2 regions of the Streptomyces sp. NPDC005485 genome follow, and region 1 is predicted to be linked to the other one. Evidence: riboswitches for the same ligand, from Rfam matches in the RefSeq annotation. Region 1 holds a riboswitch; the other holds the start of a gene.

Region 1 (7,029 bases):
GCAGGGGCAGCGGTGCGCGATCGCGCGCAGCCCGCGCGGCGGACGGCCGAGCTGCTGCTTGAAGGCCTCGACGTCCGCGTCGGTGGGCTCGGTGCGCGGGGTGGTCGGCGGAGGCGTTTGCATACCTGTTCTTTCCTACTGGTCCTGCGTGCTGATCGGTCTTGCGTACTGAGTCGGTCCTACGTGCTCATCCGGTCCTACGTGCGCAACTGGTCCTGCCTGCTCAGCGGTTCACCGGTCGGCGGCGTCGGACTTGTCCACGCCGTCCCAGACGTTCGAGTACCAGGGGCGGTCGGCCGCCCCCTTCTCCGCGCGGGACTGCTTCGCCGCGTCCGGGTCGATCACGATGTAACCGGTCTCGCCCGGCATGACGTAGTGCAGCCGCTGCCGGATCTGCTGCTCCGCGTACGCGTCGTCCTGCCAGCGCGCCTTGAGGTCGCGCAGCTGCTCGACCCGCTGCCGGGCCTGCTGCTGCTCCCGCTGCTGGTCGGCGATCTCGGCGCGCTGGGAGACGTACTGCCTTATCGGGTACGCGAGCGCGACGATCAGGGTGCACAGGACGAGGGCGAGGAGCGCGGCCCGGCCCGTCAGCCGGGAGCGGCGGGCCTGGCGCTTGGTCTGGGAGCGGTAGACACGGGCCGCCGTCTGCTCGCCGAGCACCCGCAGCCTGGTCGCGGTGGAGAACCGGTCCCGGTCCTTCACGGCCATCGTCCCGCCTCCCGTTCGTCCCGTTTCACACGCGCGTACGTCCCCGCACACGGTACGGGACCGAGTACGGGGACGTACGTACGACGCTTCCTACGAGGCTACGGTCAGCCCTTGAAGCGGGGGAAGGCGCTGCGGCCGGCGTACACCGCGGCGTCGTCGAGGATCTCCTCGATGCGCAGCAGCTGGTTGTACTTGGCGACGCGGTCCGAGCGGGCCGGGGCGCCGGTCTTGATCTGGCCGCAGTTCACCGCGACGGCGAGGTCGGCGATGGTGACGTCCTCGGTCTCGCCGGAGCGGTGGGACATCATGCACTTGAAGCCGTTGCGCTGGGCCATCTCGACGGCGTCCAGGGTCTCGGTCAGCGAACCGATCTGGTTGACCTTGACGAGCAGGGCGTTGGCGGAGCCCTCCTCGATGCCGCGGGCGAGGCGCTCCGGGTTGGTGACGAAGAGGTCGTCGCCGACGATCTGGACCTTGTCACCGATCTTCGCGGTGATGGTGTTCCAGCCGGCCCAGTCGTCCTCGTACAGCGGGTCCTCGATGGAGACCAGCGGGTACGCGGAGACGAGCTCCTCGTAGTACTCGGTCATCTCGGCGGCCGAGCGGGACTTGCCCTCGAACTCGTACTTGCCGTCCTTGTAGAACTCGGACGCGGCGACGTCGAGCGCGAGCGCGATCTGCTCGCCCGGGACGTAACCGGCCTGCTTGATGGCCTCGACGATGAGGTCGAGCGCGGCGCGGTTGGACTCCAGGTTCGGGGCGAAGCCGCCCTCGTCGCCCAGTCCGGTCGACAGACCCTTGGTCTTCAGGACCTTCTTGAGGGTGTGGTAGACCTCGGCGCCCCAGCGCAGGGCCTCGGAGAAGGACTCCGCGCCGATCGGGGCGATCATGAACTCCTGGATGTCCACGTTCGAGTCGGCGTGCGAGCCGCCGTTCAGGATGTTCATCATCGGAACGGGCAGCAGGTGCGCGTTCGGGCCGCCCAGGTAGCGGAAGAGGGGGAGGTCGCTGGCCTCGGAGGCGGCGTGGGCGACGGCGAGGGAGACGCCGAGGATGGCGTTGGCGCCGAGCGAGCCCTTGTTGTCGGTGGCGTCCAGGTCGAACATCGCCTGGTCGATCAGGCGCTGCTCGGTGGCGTCGTAGCCGACGAGCTCCGGGCCGATCTGCTCGATGACCGCGAGGACGGCCTTCTCGACACCCTTGCCCTGGTAGCGGTTCGGGTCACCGTCGCGGAGCTCGATGGCCTCGAAGGCACCCGTGGAGGCGCCGGACGGGACGGCCGCACGGCCGGTGCTGCCGTCGTCGAGGCCGACCTCGACCTCGACGGTGGGGTTGCCTCGCGAGTCGAGGATTTCCCGGGCTACGACGACGTCGATGGACGGCACGAGCATCTCCTTCTGGGATGTGACGCGGGTACACAGGACTTCGGCAGTCCCGCGAGATGAGCCTAACCGGCCCAGGGCGATCGGCCAGCCGGTCGACCACTCCTTGAGCAGAACTCAGGGTAAACATTGTTCCAGAACGGAACAAAAAAGGAATGAAGAGGGCGAGGAGAGCCGCGAAGCGGGCCAAGAAAAAAACCCCGCTCCAGTGCGTACGGGGGAACACGCACCGGAGCGGGGAGCCCGTGGGGACGGGGGGTGCCCCTCACGTGGCCTCCACTATGAAGGCCACGCATGGGAGGAGGCTGTGGTTCAGCTGAGGTGAAGCTGCTGACCGGGGTAGATGAAGTCGGCGTCGTCGATGATGTCCTGGTTCAGCTTGAACAGCTTCTGCCAGCCACCCTTGACGTGCTTCTTCTCGGCGATCGAGCTGAGGCTGTCGCCCTTCTTCACCTTGTACTCGCCGTCACCCTTCTTGACCTTCTTGCCGGTCGGGGTCTGGACGGTCTTCTTGGCGGCGGGGCGCTCCTGCGAGCGGGAGGCGTGCTGCTCGCTCGTCGTGGTGCTCTGCTGCTGCGGCTGGGTGGTGCTCTGCGAGCTGGAGCCGGAGCCCGTGTCCGACGAGGTGGAACCGCCGCCGGTCGACGCACCCGACAGGCCCACGCCACAGCTCGGCCAGGCGCCCTTGCCCTGCGAGGCGAGAACCTTCTCGGCGACCGCTATCTGCTCGGACTTGGAGGCCTGGTCGGCGGAGGAGGCGTACGCGGTGCCGCCGTACGCGGCCCACGTGGACGAGGAGAACTGGAGGCCGCCGTAGTAACCGTTGCCGGTGTTGATCGACCAGTTGCCGCCGGACTCGCACGAGGCGACGGCGTCCCACTCGGAGGCGGTGGCGGCGGAGGCGGTGCCGGAGGCCATCAGCGGAGCGGCGATGGCGACGCCGGTGACACCGGCGAGCGTGGCGACACGGGTGGCCTTGGACGGGCGGCGGTGCTTGCCCTTGCTGGAAAACAGCATGAGAGATCCCCTCACCGACGCCTGCGAGGTGAGCTGTCGGGTTCGGGCCGGTTGAGTTGCCCGGCCGCGCACCACTGGTGCGCGGCTTCACCCCAAGCCGGTCCGGCAACGATCACCGGGTCCGGCACTTACCTGGGTCCCCCGCTCCTGCCTACGGCGCTTGACGCGACGACTGTTCCCGTACGGCCGTTGGCAGGATTCGGCGTTGCGACCGTCGGTGCCCGCTGTGGCGAGCGGTCACGACCGTAGACATGCGATCGCCGGAATTTCAAAGACGATCAGGGCTACTGAGACTCATGTCTCACTCTCACCAAACCGGACATTCCATCTCGAACCATGACCTGAACTACCGCTGGATTTAGCCCGATTCGCCAGATGACGGCCAGTTGGTCGGCTACCTACCGGGCGGCTTCGACACTGTCCAGCTCAAGCTTCTGACCGGGGAGGATGAGGTCCGGGTCGGCGCCGAGCGCCTGCTCGTTCGCGGAGTACAAACCGGACCATCCGCCCTTCAGGTCAAGGGAGTCGGCGATGGACCAGAGACTGTCCCCGCTGCGGACGACGTACGAGCCGTCCGTCGCGCCGCGTGCGGCGCCGGAGCCGCGTGAGGCGTGACGGCCGGAGGTGTCGTCACCGCGGCTGTCGGAGGCGCCGTCGGCCGCACCCTCGCCGGTGCTCCCCTCGGCCTCTTCGCCGGCGCTGTCGCCGCGGTGGCGCCCGGAGCCGGATTCGGAGGTCGCGGTCCCGGAGGAGCCGTCCGAAGAGTCGCCGTTCTGGCCGGACTTGTCCGACTCGTCGCTCTTTGTCGACCCTGTGGTCGCACTGTCGGAATCCTGTGAGTCGCCGGAGTCGCCGTCGGACGTGTCGGCCTTGGTCGAGTTCCGGGTCTCGCCCGAGGAGGCGTCGGACGACGTGTCGGACGAGGAGTCGGAGAGGCCCGAGGAGTCGGTGCCGGAATCGGATGAACCAGACGAATCCGAAGTATCCGAGGAATCAGACGAACCTGAGGAACTCGACGAGCTGGACGAACCGGAGGAGTCGGACGAGTCCCCGGCCACGCCCGTGTCGACGTCGATCGAGCCCGAGTTCTTGCTGAGCCCGGAGAGCGGGCCACAGGTGGGCCAGGCGACGAGCCCCTGGTCGTCGAGGACCTTCTCGGCCACGGCTATCTGCTGCGAACGGCTGGCCTGGTCGGCGGTCGGCGCGTAGGTGAGGCCGCCGTACTTCTGCCAGTTCTCCTGGGTCAGCTGTAGTCCGCCGTAGTACCCGTTGCCGTCGTTGGCGCTCCAGGACCCGCCGCTCTCGCATTCTGCGACCCGATCCCATGTGGTCCCGTCGGCCGCGTGCGCACCGGTGGCACCGAGCAACGGGATGGCGATCGCCGATCCGGTCACTCCTGCCGCGACGATGAGAGCCGGAGCCTGACGGGGTCGACGGTGACGGCCGTTCCCGGAGAGCATGCGGAAGCCTTTCGCGTGACAGCAGATAACTACCGCGGCTGGTGGGCCGCGTTGACGAGTGAACGTATCCGCACTCGAACGCTTGTCACAAGTCGATGCAGCGTAGATCACGTGAAGATCACAGAGTTGAGGGAGTGTCAGGTTTACCTGCCCCTGGAGTGCACATATGCGCGCGCCAGGGGGCACTACCGGCCCGGGGTGAACTCCACGGGGAGCGTGCGCAGTCCACGCATGATGAGTCCGCCGCGCCAGCGCAAATCGGCCGAATCCCCCGCGAGTTGCAGGTCGGGAAGGCGGGTGAGAAGCGTCGCGAGAGCGGTCTGGCCTTCCAGGCGGGCGAGCGGAGCGCCGAGGCAGTAGTGGATGCCGTGCCCGTATCCGAGGTGCTGGTTGTCGCGGCGGGTGAGGTCGAGGGTGTCCGGCCGGTCGAACCGCTCGGGATCGCGGTCGGCAGCCGCGAGGACGACGAGGACGGGGTCGCCCGGCGCGATGTGCTGCCCGCCGAGGACGACGGGCTCCGTGGCGAACCGCCAGGTCGCGAGTTCGACAGGGCCGTCGTAGCGGAGGAGTTCCTCGACCCCGGTCTCCAGCAGCCCGGTCTCACCGGCGGCGACGGACTGCTGCAGGGCGGCCCGCTGCTCGGGGTGGGTGAGCAGGGCGTACATGCCGTTGCCGATGAGGTTGACGGTGGTCTCGAACCCGGCGAACAGAAGGATGAAGGCCATCGCGGCCGCCTCGTTCTCGGTGAGGTGCTCACCGTGGTCGGAGGCGCGGATGAGGCCGGAGATCAGGTCCTCGCCGGGGGTGGGATGCTCGGGAAGGGCCTGGCGCTTTCGGTGGATGAGCTCGGCGAGATAGCCGCGCATCTTCTTCACGGACCGGGCGACCCCGCCCCGCGGTCCGCCGCCGTGCCGGATCATCATGCCCGCCCAGTCCCGGAAGTCGTCCTGGTCCTCGCGGGGAACGCCGAGCAGGTCGCAGATGGCGTAGATCGGGAGCGGGAACGCGAAGTCGTGGATGAGGTCGGCGGACCCCTTCTCCGCGAACCGGTCGATGAGATGGTCGGTCAGCTCCTGCACGCGCGGCGCGAACTCGGCGACGCGGCGGGGCGTGAACGCCTTGCTGACCAACCGCCTCAGCCGTGTGTGGTCCGGCGGATCGATGTTCAGCAGATGCGTCATCAGCTCGGCCTTGCGCTCCCCGGGGATACCGGTCTTCCCCTTGGCGTGCGCGGGCTCGTCGTGGTGTGCGGGGTTCTTGCTGAGCCGAGCGTCGGCGAGGGCCTGCCTGGCATCGGCGTACCGGGTGACCAGCCAGGCCTCGACCCCGCTGGGCAGCCGGGTCCGATGCACGGGCGCGTGCTCGCGCAGCCATGCGTACGCCGGGTAGGGGTCGGTGGCGAACTCCCAGGTGAAGAGCTCCGGGGCGGGGCTCGTGGAGGCGCTGTTCGAGTCGCTCGGGGAGGCGTCCGCGGGAGCGTCGGGGGTGTTCGCGGAGGCGTTCACGGGGGTGTTCGCAGGGGTGTTCGCGGGGGCGGGCTGGTCGGTCACTCCCCGACGGTATCCGCCATCGCGCGGAACCCTGCCCCGCCCCTGGAGTGTCTCCGCCCTGCTCCTCTCGGTCCCGCCTGGCCCCGCTCCCCGCACACTTCACCCCAGGCTGTCCGCAAATCGCCTATTCGTTGACTCCGTGGCGCGAAGGATCCCTACTGTCGCGCCGTGGACCCCGAGATACTCAGATCCAGCTTCGCGGTCGTCGAGAGACGGGCCGAGTTCGCGGTCAAGTACTTCTACTCGCACCTGTTCCGGCACAACCCGGACGTGCGCGGGCTGTTCCCACTGGACTTCCCCGAGGACATGGAGCGGCAGCGGGACCGCTTGTTCGCGGCTCTCACGCATGTGGTGGAGCGGCTGGAGGATCCGGAACTTCCGGGCTACTTAAGGGACTTGGGGCGCGACCACCGCAAGTACCTCGTGGAACCCGACCACTACGCGGCCGTGGGGGCCAGTCTCATCGCCGCGTTCGCCACCGTCTCGGGGTCGGCGTGGAACGCGGAGGCGGAGAAGAGCTGGGGCGAGGCGTACGGGGCGATCACGAACATCATGCTTCAGGGAGCATGGGAGGCGGAGCACGACGGCGAACCACCCTGGTGGGACGCCGAGGTCGTGTCACACGTCCGGCACGGCGACGACCTCGTCGTACTGACCCTGCGGCCCCAAAGGCGGCTCACCTACTCCCCCGGCCAGTACGTCAGCGTCAACACCCCCCATCTGCCGGGCATCTGGCGCCCCTACTCCCTGGCCAACGCGCCCCGCCCCGACCACACCGTCGACCTGCACATCAGCCGCGTCGAGAACGGTGTTCTCTCCACCGCCCTGGTCCGGCGCACCCGGGAGGGCGACGTCCTGCGGCTCGGCGCGCCCGGCGGAGCGCTGACCCTGCGCACGCCCGTGGACCGGCCC
Region 2 (7,029 bases), on a different contig from region 1:
CCGCGTCACCCCTTCCGGGTGGCGCGGCTTCGTCGTTTTTCAGGCACGGTGATACGCACGCACGACGGAATATCCGGCACCATCCCGCGCGCACATACCGCAGCACGGAAATAGCGCGCACGGAATTCCGGGCGCACTGGAATAAGGGCAGCGGAAATAGTGCACCGCCGAATATCCCTCTTTGTATACGGCGCTCCTGTTAATGACGCAGACCCGTCATGTTTACGGGAGGTTGCGAAGTCCTCACACGGTCCGGGCGATCTCCCGCACCGGGAAAGCGGAGCCGGTGCACGGCCGTGGCGCGTTCCGTGTGCAGCGCCGTGATCGTCCGGGCGCGCTCGCTGTCACCGCGCGCCACGGCGTCCACGATGGCGCCGTGCTCGGCCCAGGAGTCCGCGGGGGAGGCCTGCGCCTCGACCGCGTACATCCAGGCGATCTTGTGCCGCAGCTGGGCCAGCGTGGAGGTCAGCGCGGGGCTTCCGGAGGCCTGCGCGAGCGTCTCGTGGAACCAGCCGCCCAGGGAGCGCAGATCCTCGCTGTGCCCCCTCCTTGCCCGCTCCTGGCCCAGCCTGACCAGGCCTCGCAGCACCTTGAGGTGGGCCTCGGTGCGCCGCTGCGCGGCCCGGGCGGCACCGAGCGGCTCAAGGAGCATGCGCATCTCCAGCAGGTCGGAGGCCTCCTGCTCGGTGGGCTCCGCGACGCACGCGCCCGCGTGTCGGCGGGTGACGACGAACCCCTCGGCCTCCAGGGTGCGCAGGGCCTCGCGGACGGGAACGCGCGAGACTCCGTAGCGACGCGCGAGGAGTTCCTCGGTGAGCCGGCCGCCTCGCTCGTAGACACCCGCGACGATGTCGTCACGGATCGCCGTGCATACCGAGTGCGCCGGAATACGCATGACCGGACCTCCGCTTTAATCCCCGCGAAACGCCATCGATTGACGCTTGTTCAGTGACTCTATTGCAGACGGCGGGAATTTCCGACGGGAGCCCGGAATCCATGGATATTTTTTGGACAGACGGCCGTTCGAAGCGACGAAGCCCCGGCTCGGTGAGCCGGGGCTTCGGAAGCGGTGCGAAGTGCGGAGAAGCGGTGAAGCGGGTCGTCAGACGTTCACTCCGTGCGAGCGGAGGTAGGCGACGGGGTCGATGTCCGAGCCGTACTCCGGGGTCGTGCGGGCCTCGAAGTGGAGGTGCGGTCCGGTGGTGTTGCCGGTGGCACCCGAGAGGCCTATCTGCGCACCCGGGGTGACCGTCTGGCCCACGGAGACGCCGATGGACGACAGGTGGCCGTACTGGGTGTACGTGCCGTCGTTCATCTTGATGACCACGTTGTTGCCGTAGGCGCCGCCCCAGCCGGCCTCGACGACGGTGCCGGAGCCGACGGCGTGGACGGACGTGCCGGACGCGGCGTGGAAGTCGACGCCCGTGTGGCTGCCGGAGGACCACAGGCTGCCGCCGGTCTTGTAGCCGGTCGAGATGTACGAGCCGCCGATCGGCAGGACGAAGGTGTTCAGGCGCTTGCGCTCGGCGGCCCGGGCGGCGCGGGCCTTGGCCACGCGCTCCTCCTCGGCCTTCTCGGCGGCACGCTTCTTCGCGGCCTCCTGGGCCTTCTTCAGCGCGGCCGCCTCGTCGGCGGCGTGCTGCTGGGCCGCGGCCTGTGCGTCGATCTGGTCGGCGAGCGAGTCGCCGATGGTGATGGCCTTTGTCAGTCCGGTGTCCTCGACGGAGGTCTCCGCGGCGAAGGCAGGGGCGGCCAGGGTGCCGATGACACCGGTGGTGGTGAGTGCGGCGACGCCCACGGCATGCGTGGTCGTGCGCTTCACACGGCTCGGGCGACGGTGCTTCCCGGTGGCGCGGGTGAACGCCATGAAGTGGCTGGTCCTTTCCTTCCTTCTCGCCTACCGGGTTAGCTGACGGGTTCGGAGCAGGAAGGTCTCCTACGGACCCCCTTCGGGAAGGGCGTCCGATTCACCCCAGGGACTACGTATGGGTCCCCGGCTCCCCTGGCTCGCGCCGTACGGGGACTCGGCGATGACTGTCCGGTGCCGCGGACGCGGCGCACTGCCTGACGAACAGCCGGACCGACGCTAAAGGGGGCGTCTTTCAATCGACAAACGGATCACGCCTTTTGTAGCGCATGCCACAGGGCAGACAGGCAACCTCCCCATCAACTCCCCATCAATACGGACAATGGGGGCTCAGGCGACGCTTTCGCCGCCCGAGCCCCCAAAGGGTCACGCCGTTATGCCCGGTTCCCTCCCGCTTCCGACACTGCGGGATGCGGCCTCTACTCCGCGGGTACGACGCTCACTTCGCCGATGCCGAGGGCCTTGACGGGCTCCTTGATCTGCGCGGCGTCGCCGACCAGGACGGTCACCAGGCGGTCCACCGGGAAGGCGTTCACGGCGGCCGCGGTGGCCTCCACGGTGCCCGTCGCGGCGAGCTGCTGGTACAGCGTGGCCTGGAAGTCGTCCGGCAGGAACTGCTCGACCTGGTCGGCGAGCGTGCCCGCGACCGCCGCCGCGGTCTCGAACTTGAGGGGCGCGACGCCCACCAGGTTCTGTACGGCGACGTCCCGCTCGGCATCCGTCAGGCCTTCGGCCGCGAGGGTGCGCAGCACCTTCCAGAGGTCGTCGAGCGCGGGACCGGTGTTGGGCGTGTCGACGGAGCCACTGATGGCCAGCATCGCGGCGCCCGTGCCGTCGGCTGCGGAGCGCAGCACCTGACCGAACGCCCGTACACCGTAGGTGTATCCCTTTTCCTCCCGCAGGACGCGGTCCAGTCGGGAGGTGAGGGTGCCGCCGAGGCAGTACGTGCCGAGCACCTGGGCGGGCCAGACGCGATCGTGCCTGTCGGCGCCGATGCGGCCGATCAGCAGCTGCGTCTGGACGGCACCCGGGCGGTCCACGATGATCACGCGGCCGGTGTCGTCGGCGGTCACCGGCGGTACGGGACGCGGCTCGGCGGACGAGCCGGTCCAGGAGCCGAGGGTTTCCGCGAGCAGCGCGTCGAGGTCCGTGCCCGTGAGGTCGCCGACGACCACGGCGGTGGCCGTGGCGGGGCGTACGTGCCTCTCGTAGAAGGCGCGTACGGCCGCCGAGTCGATGCTCTGGACGGTCTCCTCGGTGCCCTGGCGCGGGCGCGACATGCGTGCGGTCGCCGGGAACAGCTCCTTGGAGAGTTCCCTGGCGGCGCGGCGGGCCGGGTTGGCGGTCTCGTGCGGGATCTCGTCGAGCCGGTTGCGCACCAGCCGCTCGATCTCGCTGTCGGCGAACGCCGGTGCCCTGAGGGCGTCGGCGACCAGCCCGAGGGCCTTCGGGAGGCGCGAGACGGGGACTTCGAGCGACAGACGTACGCCGGGGTGGTCCGCGTGCGCGTCGAGCGTGGCGCCGCAGCGCTCCAGCTCGGCGGCGAACTCCTCGGCGGAGTATTTGTCGGTGCCCTCGGAGAAGGCGCGCGCCATGATCGTGGCGACGCCGTCGAGGCCTTCGGGTTCGGCGTCCAGCGGCGCGTCGAGGATCACCTCGACGGCGACGACCTGCTGACCGGGGCGGTGGCAGCGCAGCACGGTCAGACCGTTGCCGAGCGTGCCGCGCTCGGGGGCGGGGAAGGCCCAGGGCTTGGGCTCGCCGGCCTGTGGCTGGGGGTGGAAGTCCATCGTGGCGAGCTCGGTCACTTCGCCGCCTCCTCGTCGGTGTCTTCAGCGGCGTCGGTGTCCTCGGCGACGAGCGGCTCGTAGACGAGCACCGCGCGGTTGTCCGGGCGCAGGCGCGCCTTGGCGGCCTCCTGGACCTCCTCGGCGGTGACGTCGAGAACGCGCTGTACGGCGGTCAGGGCGAGCTGCGGGTCGCCGAACAGGACGGCGTACCGGCACAGTTCGTCGGCGCGGCCCGCGACCGTACCGAGCCGGTCCAGCCACTCGCGCTCCAACTGGGCCTGAGCCCGCTCCATTTCCTCGGCCGTGGGGCCCTCCTCGGCGAACCGGGCGAGCTCCTCGTCGACGGCGGCCTCGATGACCGGGACCTCCACGTCGCCGGACGTCTTCACGTCGAGCCATCCCAGGGAGGGCGCTCCGGCCAGGCGCAGCAGCCCGAAACCGGCGGCGACGGCGGTGCGGTCACGGCGTACGAGCCGGTTGTACAGGCGGGAGGACTCGCCGCCGCCGAGCACGGTCAGCGCCAGGTCGGCCGCGTCGCACGCGCGCGTGCCGTCCTCCGGGAGCCGGTAGGCGGCCATCAGGGCGCGCGCCGGGACCTCTTCCACGACGACCTCGCGCAGCTGCTCGCCGATGGTGTCCGGCAGGGCTCCGGTGCGCGGGGCGGGCTTGCCGTCGTGCCCGGGGATCGAGCCGAAGTACCTCTCGACCCAGGCGAGCGTCTGCTCGGGGTCGATGTCGCCGACGACCGACAGCACGGCGTTGTTGGGCGCGTAGTAGGTGCGGAAGAAGGCGCGGGCGTCCTCCAGGGTGGCCGCGTCCAGGTCCGCCATCGACCCGATCGGGGTGTGGTGGTAGGGGTGGCCCTCCGGGTAGGCGAGCCCGGTCAGCTTCTCGAACGCCGTCCCGTAGGGGACGTTGTCGTAGCGCTGACGGCGCTCGTTCTTGACGACGTCCCGCTGGTTCTCCATGGACTCGTCGTCGAGCGCGGCGAGCAGCGAACCCATGCGGTCGGACTCCAGCCAGAGCGCGAGCTCCAGCTGGTGGGTGGGCATGGTCTCGAAGTAGTTCGTGCGCTCGAAGCTCGTCGTGCCGTTCAGCGAACCGCCCGCGCCCTGGACGAGTTCGAAGTGACCGTTGCCGTGCACCTGCTTCGAGCCCTGGAACATCAGGTGCTCGAAGAGGTGGGCCAGGCCGGTCAGGCCCTTGACCTCGTGACGGGAGCCGACGTCGTACCAGAGGCACACCGCAGCGACCGGGGTCAGGTGGTCCTCGGAGAGCACCACGCGCAGGCCATTGGCCAGACGGTGCTCGGTCGCTGTCAGGCCGCCGGAGCCTGCCTCAGCTGTGGCCGTGTGACCCATGGGCATGTACGTCCCTTCGATCGCGGAAAACTGCAGAATCCCTGCCGGTCCTGCCACTGTATGCAAGCGTGCGGACCCCTGGCGAAGTTCCCGCCCCGCGTACGCCCACAGCGAGACTCGCGTCCGGACGGAGCGGGTTCCCGTTCGCTCACGGCTTGGCTCGGAGCGAGCCGAAACGTGCTCCGCGGGGCCCGAACGGACGGGTCGCGGTCGGCGTTGTCAGTGGCGCGGTCCACAATGGTCCGCGTCAGATCCCGTTCATGCCCCGGCAGAGACTGTGAAGGAGCCGCAGCAGCGATGGCCCGCCGCAGCACGAAGACCCCGCCGCCCGACGACTCGTACGAGGAGAAGATCCTCGACATCGACGTCGTGGACGAGATGCAGGGCTCCTTCCTCGAATACGCGTACTCGGTCATCTACTCGCGAGCCCTGCCGGACGCCCGCGACGGGCTCAAGCCCGTCCACCGCCGCATCGTCTACCAGATGAACGAGATGGGCCTGCGCCCCGACCGCGGCTATGTGAAGTGCGCCCGCGTCGTCGGCGAGGTCATGGGTAAGCTCCACCCGCACGGCGACGCGTCGATCTACGACGCGCTGGTGCGCCTGGCCCAGCCCTTCTCGATGCGCCTGCCACTGGTCGACGGCCACGGCAACTTCGGCTCGCTCGGCAACGACGACCCGCCGGCCGCCATGCGGTACACCGAGGCCCGGATGGCCGACGCGACGTCCCTGATGACCGAGTCCATCGACGAGGACACGGTCGACTTCTCGCCCAACTACGACGGCCAGGAACAGGAGCCGGTGGCGCTGCCGGCCGCGTTCCCGAACCTCCTGGTGAACGGCTCGTCGGGCATCGCCGTCGGCATGGCCACGAACATGCCGCCGCACAACCTCGGCGAGGTCATCGCCGCCGCCCGGCACCTGATCCGCTACCCGAACGCGGACCTGGAAACGCTGATGCGGCACGTCCCGGGCCCCGACCTGCCCACGGGCGGCCGGATCGTCGGCCTCTCCGGAATCCGCGACGCGTACGAGACGGGCCGCGGCACCTTCAAGATCCGCGCCACCGTGTCGGTGGACAACGTGACGGCGCGCCGCAAGGGCCTGATCGTCACCGAACTGCCCTTCTCCGTCGGCCCGGAGAAGGTGATCGCCAAGATCAAGGACCTGGTCGGGGCGAAGAAGCTGCAGGGCATCGCCGACGTCAAGGACCTCACGGACCGCGAGCACGGCCTGCGCCTGGTCATCGAGATCAAGAACGGCTTCGTGCCGGAAGCAGTCCTGGAACAGCTCTACAAGCTGACGCCGATGGAGGAGTCCTTCGGCATCAACAACGTGGCGCTGGTCGACGGCCAGCCGCTCACGCTGGGCCTCAGGGAGCTCCTGGAGGTCTATCTCGACCACCGCTTCGAGGTCGTACGGCGGCGGTCGGAGTTCCGGCGCGGCAAGAAGCGCGACCGGCTGCACCTGGTCGAGGGCCTCCTGGTCGCCCTGCTGGACATCGACGAGGTCATCCGCCTCATCCGCTCCAGCGACAACTCGGCGCAGGCGAAGGAACGTCTGATCGAGCACTTCTCGCTGAGCGAGATCCAGACGCAGTACATCCTGGACACGCCGCTGCGCCGCCTGACCAGGTTCGACCGCATCGAGCTGGAGTCCGAGCGCGACCGGCTCAACGGCGAGATCGACGAGCTGACCGGCATCCTCGATTCCGACTCCGAGCTGCGCAAGCTGGTCTCCAACGAACTGGCCGCGGTCGCCAAGAAGTTCGGCACGGACCGACGCACGGTGCTCCTGGAGTCCGCGGGCACACCCGTGACGTCCGTTCCGCTTCAGGTGGCGGACGACCCGTGCCGGGTGCTCCTGTCGTCGACGGCGCTGCTGGCGCGTACAGCCAACGGCGACCCCTTCGGGGAGGACGAGGACGCCAAGCGCACCAAGCACGACCTGATCGTCTCCGCGGTGCCCGCGACGGCCCGCGGCGAGATCGGCGCCGTCACCTCCACGGGCC

What was found. A riboswitch is a leader RNA that binds a small molecule or an ion and turns the genes downstream of it on or off. The one in region 1 is predicted to bind cyclic di-AMP.
Region 2: it holds a riboswitch for cyclic di-AMP, as region 1 does, so the genes downstream of both, ABZS97_RS10840 (M23 family metallopeptidase) here and ABZS97_RS32705 (transglycosylase family protein) in region 1, are expected to answer to the same signal.

What each region holds. Positions count from the first base shown of each region.
Region 1 is NZ_JBEXDZ010000129.1:5,648-12,676, forward strand. It holds gene ABZS97_RS32690 (DUF501 domain-containing protein) at 1-123, opposite strand, end outside; gene ABZS97_RS32695 (septum formation initiator family protein) at 232-708, opposite strand; gene eno (phosphopyruvate hydratase) at 813-2,093, opposite strand; gene ABZS97_RS32705 (transglycosylase family protein) at 2,403-3,107, opposite strand; cyclic di-AMP (ydaO/yuaA leader) riboswitch at 3,111-3,276, opposite strand; gene ABZS97_RS32710 (transglycosylase family protein) at 3,506-4,567, opposite strand; gene ABZS97_RS32715 (cytochrome P450) at 4,753-6,072, opposite strand; gene ABZS97_RS32720 (globin domain-containing protein) at 6,286-7,029, shown strand, end outside.
Region 2 is NZ_JBEXDZ010000023.1:18,347-25,375, forward strand. It holds gene ABZS97_RS10835 (GntR family transcriptional regulator) at 200-895, opposite strand; gene ABZS97_RS10840 (M23 family metallopeptidase) at 1,103-1,867, opposite strand; cyclic di-AMP (ydaO/yuaA leader) riboswitch at 1,880-2,040, opposite strand; gene ABZS97_RS10845 (pitrilysin family protein) at 2,287-3,675, opposite strand; gene ABZS97_RS10850 (pitrilysin family protein) at 3,672-5,018, opposite strand; gene ABZS97_RS10855 (DNA topoisomerase IV subunit A) at 5,316-7,029, shown strand, end outside.